2 regions of the Marinococcus salis genome follow, and region 2 is predicted to be linked to the other one. Evidence: predicted binding sites of a transcription regulator. Region 2 holds the regulator's gene; the other holds the start of a gene.
What was found. The regulator NrdR, encoded in region 2, represses ribonucleotide reductase genes. The targets are predictions, from matches to a motif close to AACACNATATATNGTGTT.

Region 1: a site for NrdR is predicted at 1,303-1,320, ahead of nrdI (class Ib ribonucleoside-diphosphate reductase assembly flavoprotein NrdI). Genes of this name have one in related genera too.

What each region holds. Positions count from the first base shown of each region.
Region 1 is NZ_JBQOJB010000022.1:11,149-14,566, reverse strand. Features, by position in the region: gene ACTTK6_RS14220 (PepSY domain-containing protein) at 1-269, shown strand, start outside; gene ACTTK6_RS14215 (redoxin domain-containing protein) at 317-934, shown strand; gene nrdI (class Ib ribonucleoside-diphosphate reductase assembly flavoprotein NrdI) at 1,377-1,772, shown strand; gene nrdE (class 1b ribonucleoside-diphosphate reductase subunit alpha) at 1,777-3,418, shown strand, end outside.
Region 2 is NZ_JBQOJB010000013.1:54,523-57,940, forward strand. Features, by position in the region: gene ACTTK6_RS11610 (glyceraldehyde-3-phosphate dehydrogenase) at 1-568, shown strand, start outside; gene speD (adenosylmethionine decarboxylase) at 940-1,323, shown strand; gene nrdR (transcriptional regulator NrdR) at 1,494-1,973, shown strand; gene ACTTK6_RS11625 (replication initiation and membrane attachment family protein) at 1,990-3,399, shown strand; gene dnaI (primosomal protein DnaI) at 3,418-3,418, shown strand, end outside.

The DNA.
Region 1 (3,418 bases), on a different contig from region 2:
CTGACGATGATAAAGACAATGAAGAGCCGCTGGTGCAGGACGGGGACAGCGTTAGTTTAGAGGATATTGTGGCTTCGGGGATGGGTGGATTGTCTGGTGAGCTGGACGAGTGGGAACTTGACCGCGAAGAGAGTGGCTATGATCTGTCGGTAGAAACGAATGAACAGGAAGGCGACTTTTTCATAAATAATGCAGACGGTACGATCGCTTCGAGGGATATTGAAGACGACCATGACGACGAAAAAGATGACGACAGGGACGATGATTAAAAGCTAAGAAAAGCAGACGATTGGGATCCGAAAGGAGTCTTGCAGGCATGGCACTATTAAGGGAAAAGGTGCTGAGTTCGCAGCTGCACCGGGCAAAAAACATCTTATGGAATGAATGGCATGAGGATAAACGGCCGGCGCTCTGCCCGGGGCTTAGAATCGGAGATAGAGCACCAGCATTCTCTCTCCCTGGTACTGAGGGAGATAATATTACTTTAAATCAGCTTCTTCTTCAGGGGCCGGTAGTACTTCTCTTCTGTTTTGGCGGATGGATGCATGCAGAAAAAAACAGACTATGGAGCTACGAAGAAGCATCCCCTTTGCTGAGGCAGATGGGTGCCCAAGTAGTAGTAGCTGCCGCTGAACAGATATCTGTTCTCCAAAAAGAGGCGAAGCACATGCCGTTTACAGGGAAAGTGCTTGCAGATACAAATGCAGTGGCAGCCTCGTGGTACAACGCGTGCATCTCCTGCCGGGATTACCTGCTTCAGGAGGTACCAGAGGTTAAAGCAGCTCTGCGGGATACCGGCTACTATTCTTATTGTCCTGCAGACATGACCTATGTCATTGATCAGGATGGCACGGTGGCAGCCTCTGTCTGGGAAGCGGCCCGTCCGGATCCCTACTGGATCGTTAATGAGCTTGTACAATTGAAAGAACGGTAAGACCCCGCCTGAAAAGGTGATAAAATATGGAAAGGCAGTCCGTGCAGGCGCGGGCTGCTTTTGTTTGAAATATATTCGTGCCAGCTCTTTGCCATAAGCTGAAAGTATCAAGAATTTACCGAAAATTATCCCTCCGTACATAGCGCGCTGGAATAAATATATGCCTGTATGTAGTAGTGCATACGGTATCAGTTTTTATAAACATCTAGATATAGAAGCAGGTCTTACTTACTGAATTTTTTTCTGTCAGAAAATGTGCACAATTATCAGGGTAGAATCGCAGAGCATAAGGAAGTATAGCAGAGATTTTAATTGTCAAGAGGATAAAACGAAAAAATATCTATATCATGTATGTTGAAAAAGGAGATTACACCATATATAGTAGTGGTATAAGAAGGATGTACACAAGTTCGTACATTTTAGAAATAAAGGAGGGGATTCGATGATACCGATCATTTTTGATTCTATGACGGGCAACGTGAAGCGTTTCGCAGAAAAAATCCCGTTTGACCGGGTATACAGTCTGAATGAAGCGGAACAAATCGATGAACCGTTTATCCTTATCACCTATACGAAAGGCTTTGGAAATATTCCGGAATCCACAGAAGCATTTCTTGAAGATCATGCAGAGCAGCTTCTTGCTGTGGCGTCGAGCGGAAACAAAGTATGGGGAGACAATTTTGCGAAAAGCGCTAACCAGATTGCAGTAAACTACAACGTTCCTATACTCCATAAATTCGAACTGAGCGGAACAAAAAACGATGTGTCCATTTTCGCAGAGGAGGCGATGAAAGTTGCAACAAACACAAACCACCGACTGGATCCAGTTAAACAATGAAATCATGTTTCAAAAGGACGGGTCCTTTCAATTTGAAAAAGACAAAGAAGCCGTTTACCAATACTTTATTCAATACGTCAACCAGCATACTGTTTTCTTTCACGATCTGAGAGAAAAGCTCGACTATCTGCTTGAAAACGATTTTTATGAAAAAGAATTCCTTGAAGCGTATTCTTTTGAAGAAATTGAGCGGGTCTACAACCTGTGCTATGAAAAGAAATTCCGTTTTCCTTCATTCATGAGTGCGTTTAAATTTTACAATGACTATGCGTTGAAAACCAATGATCAGAAAATGATCCTTGAGCGCTATGAAGACCGGGTGGCTGTTGTGGCCCTTTATTTCGGCAATGGAGACGCCGGGAAAGCCGAACAGTTTGCGGAAATGATGATGAGCCAGGATTATCAGCCGAGTACCCCGACGTTCCTGAATGCCGGCAGAAAACGGCGCGGAGAATTAGTCAGCTGCTTCCTGCTTGAAGTAAATGACTCTTTAAACGATATTTCCCGGGCTGTTGATATTTCCATGCAGCTGTCCAAAGTAGGCGGCGGTGTATCCCTGAACTTATCGAAACTTCGGGCAAAAGGCGAAGCCATTAAAGACGTAGAAAACGCGACAAAAGGCGTCGTCGGCGTAATGAAGCTGCTCGACAATGCCTTTCGTTACGCAGACCAAATGGGACAGCGCCAGGGCTCCGGTGCAGCTTATTTAAACATTTTCCATCGGGACATCCACGACTTCCTGGACTCGAAGAAAATTTCGGCTGACGAAGATGTGCGTGTTAAAACATTGTCGATCGGGGTTGTAATCCCGGACAAATTCGTTGAACTTGCCCGCCAGGGTAAGGATATGTACCTGTTCTATCCGCACACCGTTTACCGGGCGTACGGGGAGCATCTTGATGAAATGGATATGAGCGAAATGTACGACAAGCTCGTAGAAGACGACCGTGTGAAAAAAGACAAAGTCGATGCCCGCCGCATGCTTGAAAAGCTGGCGATTCTCCGGTCGGAATCCGGATATCCGTACTTGATGTTCCAGGATAACGTGAACCGTGCGCATGCTTTGAATAACGTCTCCAAAGTGAAATTTTCCAATCTCTGCTCTGAAGTGCTGCAGGCCTCTGAAGTATCAAGCTATACGGATTACGGTGAGGAAGATGAAGTCGGACTCGATATTTCCTGCAACCTCGGTTCATTGAACATCGCCAATGTTATGAAGCACAAAACGATCAAGGATACGGTGAAACTCGCTACCGATTCCCTGACCCATGTAGCAACGCACACTAACATTACGAATGCTCCGGCTGTGCGCCGAGGTAACCAGATGATGAAATCGATTGGTCTCGGAGCGATGAACCTGCACGGCTTTTTAGCGCAGAACCATATCGCGTACGAAAGCGAGGAAGCACGGGAATTCGCCGATTTCTTCTTTATGGCCATGAATTTCTATTCCATTCAGCGTTCAATGGAGCTTGCAAAGGAAACTGGAGAAACGTTTTACGGATTCGAAGGCTCGAGTTATGCGGACGGCTCCTACTTTAAGAAATACCTGAACCGTTCCTACCTGCCGTCCTCGGCTAAGATTGCCGGCCTGTTTGAAGGAATGGCTATGCCGGATGCGGAAGACTGGAAAGAGCTGATGGAGC
Region 2 (3,418 bases):
CTGCCTTGCGCCGGTAGTAAAGGTGCTTGAAGATAAAATCGGAATTGAAAGCGGTTTAATAACGACCGTGCACGCATACACAAATGATCAAAATAACATGGACAACCCCCATAAAGACCTGCGACGGGCAAGAGCCTGCGGACAGTCGATCATCCCGACGTCTACCGGGGCAGCTAAGGCGCTCTCCGAGGTGATTCCTTCCATGGAAGGGAAAATGAACGGTATGGCGCTTCGTGTACCGACACCAAACGTGTCGCTTGTGGATATGGTAATTGACATGAAGCGTCCGGTGACGGAAGAAGAAATTAACCAAACGCTTAAGACGGCATCAGAACAAGAGCTTAAAGGAATCATTTCCTACTGTGAGGATCCGCTCGTTTCAACGGATTTTAATGGAAATGAACATTCATCGATCATCGACGCGCTCTCCACAATGGTAATCAACGATCGCCAGGTTAAGGTGCTTGCCTGGTACGATAATGAGTGGGGCTACTCCTGCCGGGTCGTAGATTTGGTAAAGATGGTTGGTGAACCAGCTGTAGGCTATTCTTCTGTTGCTTCGTTTTAAAGATCGTCAATATGGGAAAGCGTCCCGTAAGCGGGGCGCTTTTTGTTTATTTTTCTGCAATATCGTACGCGGAAGCTACAAAGCGTATATAAGCATTGAAGAGAGATATGCAAGGTTCAAAGCCTCTGCACTGGAAAACTGGTTGCAAATTGCAAATAAACATCGTATACTGGATTTCGTGCCTGCATGTCGTTGAACTTAATGGCAAAAATGCATGTTTTTCAGACATCTCCAGGCCTGCTAACGGTTACTGCAAGGGTTAGTGCCAAATTGGACTAACTTTCCCCCAGAGTAACCTTTAAAACGTGACGGGCCGATGAAATAAAGCGACCTAATGATGGAAGAAAAAGAAACAAAGGGGGAAACGTACCATGGAAACAATGGGACGCCATGTCATTTCCGAGCTGTGGGGTTGTGACGAAGAAACTTTAAACAATGTAAACGCAATCGAACGTATTTTTGTAAACGCCGCTTTGAAAGCAGGCGCTGAAATAAGAGAAGTAATCTTTCATAAATTTGCTCCGCAGGGTGTGAGCGGAGTCGTTATTATTTCAGAATCGCATTTGACGATTCACAGCTTTCCGGAGCATGGCTATGCCAGCATTGACGTGTATACGTGCGGCGATCACATTGATCCGAACACGGCAGCAAAATATATTGCAGGCTCACTCGGTGCCGAAGCAGAAGAAACAATAGAGATACCCCGTGGTACAGGGCCTATCCGCGTGCAGCGCCCGGAAGCAAACGCCTTATAACGCGTATATGAACACCGTTCAAGCATACGATGTGCTTGAACGGTTTTTTATTGCCCGCAGGAAGAGGAATTCAAAGAAATACGCAAATTGTCATCTTCCTGACAGGAGCTAGTGTGATATGATAGAACCAATAAAAATAGAGATCGTCCATCAAATTGGAGATGATAATAATGAAGTGCCCAGTATGCTACTCCAATGGCACACGTGTATTGGATTCGAGGCCGAGTAATGAAGGCCGGTCCATTCGTCGCCGTCGCCAGTGTGATACGTGCCACCACCGCTTCACTACGTTTGAGATTGTGGAAGAACTGCCGCTTGTCGTAGTGAAAAAGAATGGAAACCGGGAGGAATTCAGCCGGGAAAAAATGCTAAGGGGCCTGATCAGGGCCTGTGAAAAGCGGCCGATCCCGATGGAAACGCTCGAGGGTATTGTCTCAAGGGTGGAAAATAAACTGCGGGAAGAGGGACGGACGGAAGTGAAAAGCGAGGAAGCTGGAGAGCTTGTCATGGAAGAACTCGCAGATATTGATGAAATCGCCTATGTCCGTTTCGCTTCTGTCTACCGCCAGTTCCGTGATATAAATGTATTTATCAATGAGTTAAAAGAGCTGATTGATAAAGAAAACAAAGAGGATTCATCTAAATCATAAAAAGGAGGGCGGCGCTTTGAGTCTGCATTGGATGGAAGTAAAACCGGTGGACGGGTACTATGTTCGCACAAGCAAAGAATTCAGCGAGAGCACCGATAAAACAATGTCTATGCTCTACCAGCCGTTAGTTGGAAGCAAAGCGATCGCTCTCTACCAGACCCTGCAGAATAAATTGGAAAAAGACTGCTATGAAAGCTCCGAAGCCACCCATCACGAGCTGATGGCTTTTTTGCAGATGCCTCTAAATGAAATTTATGCCGCCCGGCGCATGCTTGAAGGCATTGGCCTTCTCAGAGTTTATGAATTAGAGACACAGGCGCAGGACAAAACATTTGTTTATGACATCCAGCCTCCAATGTCGCCGCGGGCTTTTTTCCAGGACGACGTTTTAAGCGTATTTTTGTATAATCGCCTCGGAAAAAACAAATACATTCAGCTGCGGCAGCGCTTCGGTATTACAGCTGTACCTGAAGAAGCAAAAGAAATTACGGCTTCCTTCAATGAAGTGTTTGCTTCTCTGCATGCGTCGGAAATGGCTTCCGAACCGCCTCCGGCGGAAGAAGGGACTGAATTTATAGGAGGCAGTGAACCATCGCGTCTGCAGCTTGAAGAGAATGGGTTCGATATGGAACTATTAAAGGCTTCACTTCCTTCCTTTCTTAACAGCACGCAGCTGTTAACGCCGTCGCTGCAGCAGACTGTCCGCCGTCTTGCTTTTGTGTACCAGCTCTCACCGATTGATATGGGAAAAGTGATTCAGGAGTCTTTATCGGCAGACGACGAAGTAAATATAGAAGACCTGCGCAGAAAATCGAAAAATCATTATCGCATGGAGCACGGGGCAGCTCCCCCGGCGCTCGGGAATCGTGCGCAAACAGAACACAGGGAGCATACCCCGGCAAAAGGACGTCCCCTGTCTGAACAGGAGCAGATGAAGCAGTTTTATGAACAAACCTCCCCGGTGACTTTTCTTCGCTCTGTTGCTGGCGGAGCCACAGTGCCGGAGTCTGATATCTACCTTGTTGAAGAGCTTTTGTTCAGCTACCGTTTATCCCCGGGAGTGGTCAACGTGTTGACCGATTACGTGATGCAGAATAACAATATGAAATTAAGCAAAGCGCTCGTTTATAAAATTGCGGGCCAGTGGACAAGGAAAAAAGTACATACCGTAGAGGACGCCATGAAGCTTGCGAAAGAAGAGCACAAGCAGGCCCAGGAACGAATGGCGCCTAAAAACAATTATGCAAACAAACGGCAGCAGGGGTATGTTCGAAACGATAAGCTGCCGAAATGGATGGAAAAAGAAGAACAGTCGGAAAATAAGCCAGCAGAAGATGTAAATACCGCGAGGGATGAACAGCTTTCGAAGGAAAGGGAACGTTTTGAGGAAATGCTGAAAGAACGCCGGGAAAGAGCGAATCGTTAAACGAAAGGAGGCAGCTGGA